DNA from 4 places in the Paenibacillus sp. N3/727 genome. Region 4 is predicted to be linked to each of the others. Evidence: riboswitches for the same ligand, from Rfam matches in the RefSeq annotation. Region 4 holds a riboswitch; each other region holds the start of a gene.

What was found. Region 4 has a riboswitch for cobalamin ahead of MNQ98_RS07720 (anaerobic ribonucleoside triphosphate reductase). Riboswitches for the same ligand answer to the same signal wherever they lie in the genome.
Region 1: it holds a riboswitch for cobalamin, as region 4 does, so the genes downstream of both, MNQ98_RS03185 (ribonucleoside-diphosphate reductase subunit alpha) here and MNQ98_RS07720 (anaerobic ribonucleoside triphosphate reductase) in region 4, are expected to answer to the same signal.
Region 2: it holds a riboswitch for cobalamin, as region 4 does, so the genes downstream of both, MNQ98_RS23980 (ABC transporter substrate-binding protein) here and MNQ98_RS07720 (anaerobic ribonucleoside triphosphate reductase) in region 4, are expected to answer to the same signal.
Region 3: it holds a riboswitch for cobalamin, as region 4 does, so the genes downstream of both, MNQ98_RS05210 (S-layer homology domain-containing protein) here and MNQ98_RS07720 (anaerobic ribonucleoside triphosphate reductase) in region 4, are expected to answer to the same signal.

What each region holds. Positions count from the first base shown of each region.
Region 1 covers NZ_CP093336.1:701,581-705,718, forward strand. Annotated here, with positions in the region: gene MNQ98_RS03185 (ribonucleoside-diphosphate reductase subunit alpha) at 1-1,938, opposite strand, end outside; cobalamin riboswitch at 2,135-2,367, opposite strand; gene MNQ98_RS03190 (transposase) at 2,657-2,842, shown strand; partial or broken gene MNQ98_RS03195 (RNA-guided endonuclease TnpB family protein) at 2,853-3,763, shown strand; gene MNQ98_RS03200 (MTH1187 family thiamine-binding protein) at 3,832-4,137, shown strand.
Region 2 covers NZ_CP093336.1:5,158,663-5,162,800, forward strand. Annotated here, with positions in the region: gene MNQ98_RS23975 (FecCD family ABC transporter permease) at 1-609, opposite strand, end outside; gene MNQ98_RS23980 (ABC transporter substrate-binding protein) at 606-1,610, opposite strand; cobalamin riboswitch at 1,851-2,057, opposite strand; gene lplA (lipoate--protein ligase) at 2,319-3,320, shown strand; gene MNQ98_RS23990 (metal-dependent hydrolase) at 3,524-4,138, opposite strand, start outside.
Region 3 covers NZ_CP093336.1:1,168,297-1,172,434, forward strand. Annotated here, with positions in the region: gene MNQ98_RS05205 (ABC transporter permease) at 1-1,259, shown strand, start outside; cobalamin riboswitch at 1,400-1,599, shown strand; gene MNQ98_RS05210 (S-layer homology domain-containing protein) at 1,753-4,138, shown strand, end outside.
Region 4 covers NZ_CP093336.1:1,721,194-1,725,331, forward strand. Annotated here, with positions in the region: gene crcB (fluoride efflux transporter CrcB) at 26-427, shown strand; gene crcB (fluoride efflux transporter CrcB) at 424-777, shown strand; gene MNQ98_RS07715 (PCYCGC domain-containing protein) at 821-1,357, shown strand; cobalamin riboswitch at 1,468-1,648, shown strand; gene MNQ98_RS07720 (anaerobic ribonucleoside triphosphate reductase) at 1,853-4,075, shown strand; gene nrdG (anaerobic ribonucleoside-triphosphate reductase activating protein) at 4,072-4,138, shown strand, end outside.

The DNA of each region.
Region 1 (4,138 bases), 1.0 Mb from region 4:
ACCGCTTTGCTGTACTTCCTGCTGCAGCTCGCGCCACTGCTCGGTCGTTACATACTTGCCTTCATGCTCGCCGTCGGTGTAACCGCGGTACGTAAAGTACTCGCCGCTCTCCCAGTCGGAGCCTTTGAACTTCGGATAATGCCCTTTTTCCTTAGCCAGCTCCATGCTGGATTTAACGAGCAGGTAGTTAATTTTTTCATACAGATTGTCATTATAGGCAACCGCCTCATCGGATTCCCAGCGGATGCCTTCCAGGGCCAGCAGGTGATGCAGACCGAAGGTTCCAAGGCCGACAGCGCGGTATTGGCTGTTCGTGTATTGTGCTTGCAGCACTTCGATGTTGTTGATGTCAATGACGTTATCTAGCATACGCACCTGGATCGGTACAAGACGCTCCAGTACACCAGCTGGAACTGCACGTGCCAGATGAATGGAATTCAGGTTGCAGACAACAAAGTCGCCAGGAACTTTGGAGATGACAATGCGGGTCTGTCCATCTTTGGTTACGAGCTCTTCATGTTCAATAACTGTAGCCGATTGGTTCTGCATAATTTCAGTACACAGGTTGGAAGAGTAGACCATACCGTGTGCAGAGTTCGGGTTGGCACGGTTTACGGTGTCACGGTAGAACATGTACGGTGTTCCGGTTTCCAGTTGCGATTTCATGACACGTTTCATGATGTCGATCGCTTGAACCGTAATGCGGGAGAGCAGCGGATGTGCTACGGCTTCTGCATATTTTTCACGGAACATTCCTTGACCAAGCTTCTCATCGTAGAAGTCTTCCAGACCAAGCGGGCGGCCGTTCTCGTCTTTCCAGCCCATCACTTTCTTCACTTCGTGAGGACAGAAGAGGCTCCACTCATCGCGGGCTTCTACAGCCTCCATGAACAGGTCAGGCAAGCATACGCCGTGGAACACGTCATGTGCTCTCATACGCTCGTCACCGTTGTTCAGCTTCAGGTCCAGGAATGCGAGAATGTCTTTATGGAAAACATCCAGGTAAACGGCGATGGCGCCTTTGCGTGTGCCAAGCTGATCTACACTAACTGCTGTGTTGTTCAGCTGGCGGATCCAAGGGATAACGCCGGAGCTGGTGTTCTTGTGTCCACGGATGTCGGAGCCACGGGCACGGACTTTGCCGAGGTAAACGCCGATACCGCCGCCCATTTTGCTAAGACGCGCTATGTCGGTGTTGGAGTCGAAAATTCCTTCGAGCGAGTCATCTACCGTGTCGATAAAGCAGCTGGACAGCTGGCCGGCTACCTTTTTACCAGCATTGGACATCGTCGGCGTTGCAGCCGTCATGTAGATGTTGCTCATCGCCCAGTAGGCTTCTTTTACAAGCTCCATACGTTTCTCAGCTGGCTCTTTGTGCATGAGGTACATCGCGATGACCATGTAACGTTCCTGTGGAAGCTCCATCACTCGGCCGTCAAAGTCGGTTGCCAGGTAGCGCTCTGCCAGCGTCAGTAGTCCGATGTAATCGAATAGCAGGTCATGGGTATAATCAATCGTTTCCCCGAGCTCTTCAATCTGCGCTTTGGTGTAGCATTCCAGAAGCTCTTCACGGTAAATTCCTTTTTGTACTAGCTCTGTAATGAGGGGGAAGAAGGCGCCGTAAGGCTCTTCCGGATAAGCTTTGTAACGTCGGTGATTGGCCGCTTTTTTATACAGGGAGGTTAAAAGTGAACGTGCTGCCGCGAACTTCCAGTTCGGTTCCTCTTTGGTAACAAGCTCAAGAGCCGACATTGTGAATGCGCTGCTAATCTCATCGCCGGTCACTTTGTCGCCACGAAGTTTGGAATGAACACCGCGAAGTAGTTGTTCCTTGCTCAGCATATCCAGTTCGTTCAAAATTCGGTCGGCATAGACAGAGAGACGGTTTTCATCAAAAGCAAGTTGACGGTTGTTCGGTTTAATTACGAGTTGGGGCATAGGTAATTCCTCGCTTTCTCGGGAAAAATGGGAAAAAGAACATTAAAAAAACATTTTCCAAACCTTGGGGAGGTTGAAAATGTTCGTGTGCGCTGTGAATAAATATGTGCATACTAGCTTAAGCCGCTATTTTTAGGGCTTGCTGTTATGTACAGACGCAAAAGAGTGAACACTTTCCTAATTTCCCGTAGGATAGGTGTCGTGCTGTATACAGGCAGGTCTCCTGACTTGGGGTGTAGAGTTCGGCGCCTTCCCAAAGGCATAACGAGTTAATCCTTCAGTGGCCATAAAGCCGAATTCATATCAGAATCGCAAAAAAGCGCTCTGAAGCCCTATACAGTGGCGGGACCGTGATGGATTTGCACCATGCTTCCCTATTAAGTCTGACGGGTATATTAGACGCCAGACGCCTGTACACACTATATTTGGTTGATGTTAATAAATTTAACCCAATATATTGTGTTTGTAAACTGTTATCTTAAAATTTGACGCAAGTTGAATTATAGCAAATGACCGAAAAATCCGCCAATTCGCAAACCGCCAAAAGAGAGTGAGATTTCGCACATTTCTTCGAATTACGACCTTTTATACGGTGATACACGCTTTATGAATTAGCTGAGAACACTCGCGGTTTTAATCGTGAGATGAATTGTCCGACATATGTTAAATTGTAAATTAGAAAAGACACTGATAGTTAGTACAAAAACTATCTTGACGTATGTTATCCTATATTTGGGATTCCCAATGTATTAAGGGGGGGCAGCAAGACTGTTTTTTTAAAGAGTTCCCACAGCTAAAAAAGAAACTGTGGGGAGTTCGTCTTTGGAACCCTTCTTACTTTGTGGTAACTATTAACAAACATACAGAAGCACAGAACAACAGTACATTCAAAATCACTAATTGAGGTGAGAACAGTGATTGTAAACAAAGCATATAAATTTCGCATTTATCCAAGTAAGGAACAAGAAATTTTAATTGCTAAAACAATCGGCTGTTCTCGTTTCGTATTCAATCGTTTTTTGACACAATGGTGTGACGCATACAACGAAACAGGTAAAGGATTAAACTACAATTCGTGTTCAGCTAAACTTACACACCTGAAAAAAGAATTCGTATGGTTAAAAGAAGTGGACAGTATTTCCTTGCAGTCATCGCTAAAGAATCTTGCGAATGCATTTGATCGTTTCTTCAAAAAGCAAAATGACGTACCACGCTTCAAGTCTAAAAAGAATAAGGTGCAATCCTATACAACCAAGCAAACGAATGGGAATATTGCTATTGTAGGGAACAAAATTAAATTGCCTAAAACGAAAATCCAAAATGGTATCGCAAACTTGAAGAACAATTAGCGAACGCGCAGCGTATCCTTTCCAGACGTATAAAAGGTGGTTCGAATTGGAACAAGCAACGTGTTAAGGTTGCAAAAATCCATGAAAGAATCTCTAATTCAAGAACAGACTACTTGCAGAAAATCACTACTGAAATCATCAAAAAACACGATGTAATTGGTATTGAAGATTTGCAAGTATCAAATATGCTGAAAAATCACAAGCTGGCTAAAGCAATTAGTGAAGTATCGTGGTCACAATTTAGAACAATGCTTGAGTACAAGGCAAAATGGTACGGTAAAGAAGTGGTTATTGTATCCAAAACCTTTGCAAGTTCTCAGTTATGTTCGTGCTGTGGGTACAAAAATAAAGACGTCAAGGATCTAAAACTTCGTGAATGGGATTGTCCTAATTGTGGCGTGCATCACGATAGAGATATTAACGCAGGACAAAACCTTAAAAATGAAGCTATATTTGAACGGGACTATGGGGGATGAAATTTTGAAATGCTGCTGCTGGCTGATACAATATTAATATTCGAAAGGTTTGAGGAGGGTGAAATAAGATGGCAATTGCGGAAGTTACCGTCATTCCGATTGGAACCGCTACGACCAGCTTGAGTATGTATGTTGCAGAGATGCAGCGGGTGCTGGAGAAGCAGGAGGGGATCTCATACGAACTGACCTCGATGAGCACGATTATTGAAGGAGAGCTTAACTCTGTATGGGGTGCCATTTCTGCTCTGCATGAAGCGCCTTTCCTGTCTGGAGCACAGCGGGTGTCCACATCGGTCAAAATTGACGACCGCCGGGACCAAGTCTCTTCGAGCAAGCAAAAGCTGCAATCTGTGCAGGAAAAACTGGGCAGGTAAC
Region 2 (4,138 bases), 2.9 Mb from region 4:
CGACCATCCCCGCATGCTTAAACTTCCCATCGTCCAGAATAGAATGTCCGTTAGCGTATCTCGTGACATTACCGTTAAGAATGAAACGACCGCTCCTAAAAAGGACTGCATAACCACACCTGACAAAATCAGTGCGTTAGTCGGTATCTTACCGTGATCTCGGGCGAGGAGCAGCACAATCCACAGCGTGATCGCCCCGGTCATAAATGCAACGATCGGCAAGGTCCAGGCACCCGCAAAAGAGTACTGCAATCCGTAGAAGATCAGAAACGCAGCACCAAGTGATGCACCGGAGGATACACCGAGTGTAAAGGGATCGGCGAGCGGATTTCTAAGTACCCCTTGAAAAGCAGCACCGGCCACCGCAAGGGATGCCCCAACCAGCATACCGAGCAGTATACGGGGAAGTCGTACCTTCATGATGATCTGCTCGGAAGCTACTTCCCAGTTGGGAACAATAGAGTCCCCGATCCAGGGCAACCGGTGAAGAAGCATGGCTCCAATTTCCTTAACGGGCAGATGGACGGAACCGATGCCGAGGCTGACGATCAGCGTCAGCAGTAAAAGCAGGAGCCCCACCGTTCCATAACCCGCAAGTTTTTTACTCATGGGGTCATCAGTTCCGGATAGACCGCCTTCGCTACTTCAACCAATCCTTGAGTTACACGAGGTCCCGGGCGGCTGATCAGATTGTCATCAATTTTAATCAGCTTATTGTTTTTCACAGCTTCGATTTGGTCCCAGCCGCTGCGTTCTTTAATGATTTGATCCAAAGTTTTTTTGGTGGATTCATCCACTACATTGCTGGAATACAGAATCACATCTGGATTCGCTGCAATAATCTTCTCTTCACTGATTTCGAACCAGCCTTCGCTGTCGCCAGCCACGTTGGCTGAATTGCTGATATTGAGCATCTCATCCAGATATGTGCCCTTTCCTACCGTCCAACCCGGTGAGAACTCAACATACACTTTTTTCTTATCCTCATCTTTTACGGATTTAACCGCTTCCTTCACAAGGTCCAGATCCTTCTGCATTTGATCTACGATGCCTTGAGCTTCCGCCTGACGGTCCGTAATCTCTCCAACTACCTTAATGTTGTCCATGACTTCAGCAATCGTCTTCGGGTCGTTCACGAACAGCTTTATTCCGAGGTCACGGAGCTTCTGTACGTTCTGTTCATTCATCGCTGCTGTAAATATAACATCCGCGCCTGAAGCGACAATGGCCTCAACATCCATTTCATAACCGCCCATTTTCGGCTTGGATTTGGCTGCCTCAGGGTAGTCGTCCACTTCGGATACGCCGACAATTTCTTCATCCAAGCCAAGTGCGAACAGTTTTTCCGTCTCGGAAGGAGACAGCGACACAACTTTTGCTGGAGCCTTATCAAATGTCATTTCCTCTCCAGTAGCATCCTTTAAAGTTAACGGATACACCGTTTTAGCGTTTTCAGCGGCAGGTGCTTCCGGTTTCTGACCTTGTTCAGCCTCCGGTGCAGGTGTTGGTGTTGCCTCCTTCGGAGCTGTTTCTCCTCCACAAGCAGCCAGTGACAGGACCAGCATCAGCACCGCCAACATGGCGGACCATGATTTCATTATTTTTTTCATCGATTTTCTCTCCTAACCCTAGTTTGAGAACAACTTGCTTGCCTTAGGTACTCAATAAACCTGATTTCTGACGGAAATCCTTACATCCAACCACAAAAAAGCCCCTGATTTCTCCGCAGAAGAATCAGGGGCTACGTTTCGGAAACAATGAACCTTATCCAATAAATAGGAGTTTTGCTCTAGTACAGCACCTCACCCACATTAGGTCCGCCAAACGTAATCCTTTCCTCGAAGGACCGTCAGATCATTACGCGGGCAGGTCTCCTGACTTACAGGTTGAAATGACACCTCCGCCTTCCCGACCCTGTTTAGACCAGTGGCAGTAATGGAGGATATCCCTGATTCACAGTGGCGGGACCGCGCCGGACTTGCACCGACTTCCCTTTTAACCCGGGAGCAAAACATATGCTTTGCTTATTCTCCAGGACCTCGCGAGTATTGAATATTCTTTTTGCCAAGCTTACTTCTCTTTTGACGATTATATGAGATATCCTCTCGGCTTACAACCTGAAACTTCACAGAAAAAAACTGAGTAGCCGCTCCCCGCTTGCCGTGAACCCTATTTCTGCCTATATAACCATTATGGATATCTCACTTATTTATCGTACGCGTCTGTGGATTTGCCTCTCACCCTTTGCCCTGAAGCCGGACATTGGTTTACAATAGATCTGAAGCTTTATACCCGAAAAACTATGCGGAGGCGTACATATGCTCTTTATCGATAATCAGGGGATCCATGATCCCGCCATTAATCTAGCGATTGAAGAATACGCTTTGAAACACTTGCCTATGGAAGACAGCTATTTGCTCTTCTACATTAATCAGCCGTCGATTATCATCGGCAAACACCAGAACACGATTGAAGAGATCAATCAGGAGTTTGTCCGTGACAATAACATACAAGTTGTTCGGCGATTGTCCGGAGGCGGTGCTGTATACCATGACCTCGGCAATCTCAATTTCAGTTTTATTACAAAAGACGACGGCCAGTCATTTCATAATTTCCTGAAGTTCACCCAACCCGTTATCGATTTCCTTCAAAAAATGGGTGTTCCGGCTGAGCTCAGCGGCCGAAATGACCTTCAAGTCGGAGAGAAAAAGATTTCCGGCAACGCCCAGTTCTCCACACGGGGACGCATGTTCAGCCACGGGACTCTTATGTTTGACCTGGATCTGGACAATGTACAGGCCTCGCTTAAAGCTAACCCAGAGAAGTTCAAATCGAAGAGCACGAAATCAGTGCGCAGCCGTGTGGCCAACATTAAGGAGCTGCTCGGTACAGATATGACAATTGAACAGTTCCGTGCAGAGCTTCTGCGTTCGATCTTCGGAATGGAGCCAGATCAGGTTCCACAGTACGTTCTTCAAGAAAAGGACTGGGAAATGATCAATCAAATCTCCAAGGAACGTTACCAAAACTGGGACTGGAACTATGGCTTATCACCAGAAAGCAATGTGAAACACGCGAAAAAATTCCCAGTCGGCATTATCGATATCCGCATGGACATTAAAGATGGACATATCGGCGAGATTAAAATTTACGGTGACTTCTTTGGCGTAGGCGATGTAGCCGATATTGAAAACGCGCTTCGTGGCAAACGTTACGAGGAAAGTGAAGTAAGAGAAGCCCTCTCATCCATTGACGTCAAGCATTACTTCGGTAATCTGGAGTTTGATGATCTGATCGGTTTGATTTTTTTAGAGGAATAGAGTAACAGTACTGAGTCACGATTTTAACAGAGATATCTTTCAAAAAAAGCAGGTCACTCGAGGATTCATCCTTGGGTGACCTGCTTGCTTTTATAGTCCATTGTTCACTTCTTGAGTAGGAACGATTTCTACACGTAGCGTCTTACAACAGACATGAGGGCCGTCCCAGGTCAATGGACCTTTTGGGACACCCCCCGTTCGTATTATTTGGATGCGATGAATACATACCAGAGCAAGACGAGTGTGAGCACGATACACATGTTCTCTACTGTGTTCCCCCATTTGCTACCAGTGCTCATTAGTTTGAACTTCACTCTGAATTTCAGTGGAGGTAATGGCCGTATTCCCCTGTTCGTCAGCATATCGGCCGCCAAATGAAGGGCATAAGACATTCCACCTGCAATCCATAAGCTCTCCCCTCCCGCTGTTCCTTTTGTTGCGAAATAGAGCAGCATAGTCCAGCCTGCCGCAGCATATGCAGTATGCGTCAAACCACGATGGGAAACGAGCGTGGAAATCATCAGTACGCATCCGGCAATCGTGTTCCACGGGCTGAAGGCTTGGCCGAACTGAAGAAGTCCCAGACCAATCATAAACATCACGATATGACGCAGCGTCCGTCCGGGCAGAAAGGATACGACGGCAATCAGACCTGCCAGTGCCAGATTCCACGGAGCATAATCCTGGCTGTAGTAAAAAATAAATACGGCTCCAACAACCAATGCCAACTGCAGCACACGCAGCAGTCCTGTTGGGATGACCGTTCTGACCAAAATGGAGTTCGGCTCATCGATGTCAGGAAGCAGCGAACTGACTGC
Region 3 (4,138 bases), 550 kb from region 4:
CTGTGCAAGCAATCCGGTATGGCATGTCTGAAATGGATAGCAGTAAATGGGCAAGACGTGTACGTTCGAATGGAAATCGTCCAGTTGGATTCGATCGACTTCCCGTTATGTTCGTTATTGGTCTGCGCAACATGTTGAAGAATGTGAAAGGTTCTATTCTCATGTTTATTCTAACCGTGATTACATCAGCCGTTCTTGTATTCGGATTTGTGTTGTTATACAGCGTTCATTCCATTCAACGAACGGCGTCATCATGGGGATATGACAATTCACATATTGCAGTAGAAGTCTTTAATCAAGCAGCATTTTCACGTACTCAATTTGAAGAAGATATGTTGTCCGACCCAAGAATCAAAAATTTCGGGTGGTTTGGGAATGTTACGGGAGTGGTTCCTTCAGAACTATCCGATCGTTCCGGAGATTCGAACACCTCATCCATGAATGTCTATATCGGTGTTGCTGATGGTAACTATGATGATCTGGGGTATTCCACATTAAGAGGAGCCAATCCCCTTCACAAGAACGAAATCGCTATTGGTATCAACGTATCGAAGAAGCTTAACAAAGATATTGGTGATGTGATAACGGTGTACATCAATGGAAAACCGTATTCGCTCATCGTTACAGGAATTTATCAAGCGATTTCCAATATGTCCTATTCTGCAAGAATAACGGTCGATGTGATTAAAGCAGATCATCTGGACTACAGCAATGCAGAAACATATTTTATCAACCTGCATGATAGCAGCCAGTCCGATCAGGTCGTAAGTGATATTAATGAGCAATATAAGGAAGCGCTCTCCGCATTAACTCAGAAAACGCTACTAGATTCCGTATTTAAAGAGGCTGTCGGCCTGCTTATCTTGCCAATGAGTATGATGGGATTGTTGTTTATTGTTGTCACTTGCATCATTATTTACATCACTTGTCGTATGAATATTAGAAAAGACAGCAAAACCTATGGCATTTACAAATCACTTGGCTTAACATCGAATAGGATTAGATTATCCGTAGCCCAAGGGATCGTTGCTTTATCTGTCATCGGCGCGCTACTAGGCATATGCGTCGGAGTATACCTTCTGCCTATTTTGCTGGAAAATATATTAACATATTATGGGATTATGGAAGTGCCTCTAATTATGCATTGGGGCGGTATTATTGGAGTTGCAGTCGTAAGTATCATATCGGCAGGGGTTGGTTCTTGGCTGTCGTCCAGGGTAATCGCGAACACATCCCCTCGGATATTGGTGATTGAGTAAAAATATAACGAAGTCTAGGCCCTTCCCTATGTGGAAGGGTCTTATTGCTTCATGTAGGCCGTTTTTTGTACTGTCTATGAGAAATTTCTTTGTGAAATATACCAATCTTTGTTAATATAAAAAAAAGTCTATCAAAATTAAATAGAAACAGCTTATATGGTGCTGATGCATAAAGTATGCGGCTTAATAGGGAAGGTCGATGAGAGTTCGACGCGGTCCCGCCACTGTAACGCAGAGCTGACAATCAAGGTAGTAGTCCACTGTTAAAGATTTAAACAGGAAGGACGATTGTCAAGCGATGAAGCGAAGCCAGGAGACCTGCCATGTAAGTGCTCTATATTTCTCACGAGGATGGGAGGGAGATGTTTATTTGTGCAGCTTGTTTACAGTTGCACGTTTGCTTGGTTATGCAAGACAGGCCACAGAACATCTTTCCAATATGGAAAGATGTTTTTTTATTTCCATTTTGACGATGAGGAGAACGTTGACACCTATGAAAAGATTGTTGAAGCAAAGTATATCTGCACTATTAAGCGTTGTGTTATTGCTTACTCTACTGAATCCACAAGTCGTGAGTGCGGCGAATGGTCAAAGTAATACACAATTAGACGGCATGATTGAAAGTACGGTTAATTACTATAAAGAGTACTATGGACAAGATCCTACATCCACCATTGATTCCTGGTGGCAGCTTGTTGGCCTATGGGGCGCAGGTCAGGATTTGCAAGATGGAACGTGGAAACTGCCATCTTGGGAAACGAAAGCACCAAGACTTAAACCTGATGCCGTAAATTTAACTGATCATGTTCGGTATATTTTCGCACTGCTCGCCATGGGAAAAGACCCGGCTCACGCTTGGGAAACCGATCGAAACCTGTGGGCGGAACTTGCTACCCATCAAAATCAAGAGACGGGCGGCATTGGCGGTATAAATAAACATATTTGGGCGATGCTTGCTCTGGATGCCGGAGAGAAGCTCGGACAGAATGTAGGCTCATGGAATGCTGAGTCCAAGCAAAAAGCGCTGCAATACCTGCTCAAAGCGCAGTATGAAGACGGCGGCTTTGGTCTGTCTGCTTCAGGAGGAGAAAACAGCGATACAGATATTACAGGCATGGCGCTGCTTGCGCTGGGGCAATACAAGGGGCAGAGTGAAGTTGATGCTGCCATTGAACGGGCCAAGAATGTCTTAAAGGATCGCCAGCTAGAGAATGGTGGTTTTAATTCTACGGGCACTTGGGGCTCTGGAGATAATTCGAACAGCTTATCTACTTCGGTATCCGGTCTGGTTGCCGTAGGCGAAGACATGATGTCGCCCGCTTGGCAGATGAACGGGAATACCGTCGTTGATGCGTATGCAGGATTCCAATTGGATGACGGCTCTTTTAAATGGAAAGCAGAAGATACCGATAAAAACGGAATGTCGACTGAACAGGCTCTTATCGGTTTACTTGATATTCAACATGGAAAGTCGGTATGGAAGCGAATTGCCGAAGGGAGTCTTCCACCGGTTAACCCGAGCGTGAACGTACAGGTTAGTGTACAAGGCATAGACAATCCCATTTATAATCCGAGTCCAATCATTCTGGATGTGAATGGTCAATCTTGGACAGCACTGGATGCGCTGAAACAAGCGCTGGATCAAGCCAATCCGTCAATTAGCTATAACATTACAGGTGATGGAAACCAGGCGCGCCTTACCTCCATTGCGGGACAAAATGAAGGGCAGTTGGGTGGAAGCGACGGCTGGGCTTATAAAGTGAATGGCAGTGCTCCTTCTGCAGGGGCAGCAGCCTATGAGATCAATAATGGCGATGAACTACATTTCTATTATGATCGTCAGCCTGTGATATCGTCCGCATCTTCCATTGATCAAGGCACTGTAGATCCTTCGATTGAAGTGCAGCTCGTTGGCGATACGTTCTTATCCGAGGCAGTACAGGTTGACAGTTGGTCTGTAACTTCAGAGACTACTGGGCTGAACTTAAAATCAATATCGCTGCTTACGGATCAACAAGCGAAGCTTGTCTTCGAAGGTCAAGCGGCTCCGGGCTATATTTCCATTCAAGCGCTGACAACAGCAACAGCAGGGAAAAAGACAAGTAATGAAGTTGTCATAAGTGTAAATGAAATTCCGGATCCAAACGATGACCATACGATTGTCATTGATGAGAATGAAACCAATGTGAGTGTCGGGTCGGATCAGGATCCGCTGTCCTCAAGCAAAGTTACACTTGCATTTCCAAAGAGCGAACTGCCGCATGTAACATCTGAAACAGACAGTACTTATTTGGAAGTTGACCCGAATACGAATGTCATTTCAACATGGGATAACAAGCTTGAATTACCGCATCGCTTGAATACGAATAATGATCTTTTGCTTAACAAGATAAATGAAGTCTTGTCCTCTGCAGACAAAGAGATCAAGGGAATTGATCTGCGCGTAAAAGTGGGCGGTGATCAGGATATCCGCTTCAACCAGCATGTGACATTAACCTTGAAGGGTAAAGGATATGCAGAAGCTGGATTCATCGATGCAAACGGGACATTTACACAGATTTCGAAATATGAGGATTCGTCGGCACGTATTGACGAGGTTTACGCTTATGTCCATGACGGCGATCTAATCATTAAGACTACGCACTTTACTGAATTTGTTGCCTATACTACACAAAAGAAGGAAACGACCGGGGGAGGTAACGGTTCTGGTAATGGCAATGGTGGCGGAACAGAACCTGGTGGAGAGAATGGTAGCGGAAACGGATCTGGAGGAGATAATGGATCGGGCAATGGCGGCGGTGTAGTCCCTCCGATTACGAAAACAATTACATTGTCTGCTGAAAAACGCTCCATAGGTGAAGGAGATATTATCGCACCGG
Region 4 (4,138 bases):
TGTTATGGTAAGGAAGGGAAATCGTATGGGAAAGAACCTGCTCTTTGTGGGTGCGGGAGGGTTCGGTGGCACATTACTCCGCTATGGTCTGGATGAGATAATACCTGCTCCACTAAACGGCTTTCCGGCAGCTATCCTGTTCATCAACCTGGCGGGATGCCTGTTTCTAGGCTGGTTTTTGACTTACTGCTTATCTTCCACACATATTTCAACACAGGTTCGTCTGCTCATCGGCACCGGGTTTACGGGGGCGTTTACGACATTTTCAACCTTTACAGTGGATACAGTCAGGTTAATCGGTAATGGTCAGAACGCAGTCGCCGTGATCTATGTAGTCATAAGTGTTGTTGGCGGTCTGCTCATGTCCTGTATCGGTGTTTGGCTGGGACGGAAGATGTCTTCAAAGCAAGAAGGTGCGGCAGTGTGATTTTGTGGATAGGATTAGGCGGGATTGCCGGAGCGGTTTCCCGTTATTGCGTTGGTGTTTGGCTTGGAAAAAAAGCACAGGGGACATTCCCGTGGGCTACGCTTCTCGTAAATTTGGTCGGTTCCATCATACTTGGATTTCTTGCAGGTTATGCAGACCATCTGTCTGAAGCCGTTTACAGAATGCTCGGTACCGGCTTTTGCGGCGCGTTTACCACATTTTCAACCTTTGGTTATGAAGCGGTCACCTTGGCAGGAAACAAGCAATACATACAAGCATTCTTATATGTGCTCATATCGGTTATGCTGGGTCTTGCAGGGGCATGGACAGGACTCTATATAGCGGCTTAGAAATGAATCAATAAAGGGATTTTGTGGCCATTTTGGGGAGGAAATGAGTATGTACAAACGTAAATTTGCAGTATTGGTGCTGTCTGCAGGTCTGGTACTGGGTGGTTGCGGTGCTGAGAAGGCACAAGAGCCTGCAGAGAGTAAGCAAGGAGCTGAAACGGTTCACGAACATGGTTCACAAAACAAGCTTGCTAATGGAGATCTTCAAGAAGTTACAGCGTCTGCGAAGGAGCTGCCAACGTTCTTGGACGGTAAAAGCGATGAGATGCGTACGATATATGCACTCGCAGCTCAGGAAAAAGATGTGCTTACCTGGATTCCATGCTACTGCGGCTGCGGTGAAAGTGCAGGGCACAAGAGTAATCTGAACTGTTTCATCAATGAGGTTAAAGAAGACGGCAGCATTGTGTGGGATGATCACGGCACACGATGTGGTGTTTGTCTGGAAATCGCAGTAGAATCAGCCAAGATGGACAGTGAAGGAAAAAGTTTGACTGAAATCCGCAACACGATCGATGAAAAATATAAGACAGGTTACGCGAAACCGACCCCTACACCAATGCCGACAGAAGCGAATTAATTTCCTGTAATCTATCGATGCCATATGGTGCACGCCCCCTCCGGAAGTTTCCACCTGTGATTAATGTTACAGTTAAAATCTATATGTTGTTATATTGTTTGATGTAACAACTACATATAGTGCTTGATGGTAGATCGGATATGTCCGGTCTTAAAAGGGAATCCGGTGAAAATCCGGAGCGGTCCCGCCACTGTAACAGCTTCTCAAGGAGAACAAACCAACCAATCCATCCGGTTTTCTCCGCCAGTTTGTGAACTGAAGCCAGATACCTGCCATTAAGACAACACGGTGTGCCTACGGTTGATAGGGAAGTGTTTCGAATGAAGGGTTGTCTGGTCCGTTTCTATTTGACTGGATTAAACGGTTCTTTATGAAGCATGTATTCCGCAGACTTGCGGCAGCATGCTTCTTTTATTATTCACTTCAATCGTACCGCACACCGTGAGGGGTTGATGAATACACCTGTATAGGTATTTGCCATAGGAGGAATTTGTGATGAAGGTGACCAAGAGGGACGGAACATGTGTGGCGTTTGAAGTTACACGGATTATAAGTGCAGTGAGTAAAGCTTTTCAGGCTACTGAAGGAACTTCCAGAAATGAGGAATCGTCCCGGATCGGTCTATTGGTGGAAGCTGAAACAGCTGGCTTGGAGCAAATGTCTGTGGAAGAAATACAGGACCTTGTCATACATTTTTTGAATGAAACTGGTTATAAGCAAACAGCTGAAGCTTATACAGAGTACCGTGAGGCACGTGACAGAGAACGCATAATGCGCGGAGAGCTGTACAAGATCAGCACCAACGTTATCGGTGTTAAGGATCTGGATCTGCTTCGGGAAAATGCCAATTTGAACGGTGAATCATTCAGTGGGAAAATGAGCCGGATCGGATCGGAATATGCCAAGTGGATGGCGACCAGTTTTATGCTGCCAAAACCGTTGAACGAGGCTGTGAAAAACGGATATGTATATGTGCATGACTTAGATCAATATGCACTCGGAACGACTAATTGTATTTTCATTCCATTTGATCGGCTGCTGGCAAACGGCTTTAATACGGGGAACGGTTCGGTCCGTCCTCCACAAAGCATCATGACCGCTATGGCACTGGTAGCCATCATATTTCAGTCTCAGCAGAACAGTCAGTTCGGCGGGGTATCTGGCAATAAAATAGATTGGGATTTGGCGCCTTACGTGGGTAAGTCCTTCCGTAAACATTTTCGAAAAGGGCTTTCTTATTTCAGTGAAGGCGACATGAACTTAGGAAAAGACATTTCGGATTTGGATCTGCATATGGATAACCACTCGCTTGAAGAGATTTATCCTCGTACATATAAGTTTGCATATGAAGAGACTATAAACGAGACCAAGCAAGCCGCGGAATCTCTGATCCATAATTTGAACACGATGAGCAGTCGGGCAGGGGGGCAAATTCCGTTTACCTCGTTAAATTACGGGATGTGCACTTCTACAGAGGGAAGATTAGTTTCTCATGCACTTCTTGACGCTACCATGAGAGGACTTGGACGTGGAGAGACACCGATATTCCCGCAGCATATATTTCAATGTAAAAACGGGATAAATCAGGCGGAAGGTGATCCGAACTACGATCTGTTCCTTAAAGCGGTAGAGTGCTCCAGTCGCCGCTTATATCCAAATTTTGTAAATGTGGATGCATCGTTCAATCTTCCCTATTACCGCCCGGAAGATCCAGATACGATCATTGCGACTATGGGATGCCGTACACGAACGATCTCGGACCGTTTCGGCAGAAATCGGTTGAGCGGGAAAGGGAATTTGTCTTTTAACACGATCAACCTCGTACGGCTTGGGATTGAGCATGGCATAGTAATGGATAAGCGACAAGATCCAGATATGAGCGGATTTTTCGAAAGTTTGGAACGTTATATGAAGATTGCAGTGGAAGGATTGATCCACCGGTATGAAATTCAAGCCAAGCAGCCGGCAAAGGCTTCGGATTTTATGATGCGTGAGGGGGTCTGGGAAGGTGGGGAGAAGCTTGCCCCAGACGATGCGGTCGCAGAACTTATTAAACACGGATCGTTGGCACTTGGTTTTATTGGTCTTGCGGAGTGTTTGAAAGCTTTAACAGGACAACATCATGGCGAAGACGAGATGGTTAGAAAGATGGCGCTCGATATCGTTGGAAGGATGCGTGCTTACTGTGATGCCATGAGCGAGCAGTATGATTTGAATATTACGCTTTTTGCCACTCCAGCAGAAGGGCTGTCCGGAAAATTCACAAAGCTGGATCGAACCACATTTGGCAGTATACCGGGTGTAACCGACCGGGAGTACTATACGAATTCATTTCATATTCCCGTGTATCATCCAGCCGCTGCTTTTCAGAAGGTTCAATGGGAAGCACCATTCCATAAGCTGTGTAATGCGGGTGCGATCTCGTATGTAGAGCTTGACGGCAACGCACGGCAAAATACGGCTGCATTCCGGAATATAGTCCAATTTGCGCTTAAACAAGACATTGGTTATTTTTCCGTTAATCATCCATTGGATCGGTGTCCTGTCTGTGATTACGAAGGAATTATCGGTGCATCTTGCCCAGAATGCGGGGTCGAGGAGGACAAGGTGCTGTTCCATCGTCTACGCAGAGTAACAGGTTATTTAACGGGCAACTATACGGAGCGATTCAATTCAGCCAAACAGGCTGAAGTTAAGGATCGGGTTAAACACCGATGAACATATGCGGCTATATACCGGAAAGCATTAATGAAGGCCAAGGAGTCCGTGCCGTTCTGTTTG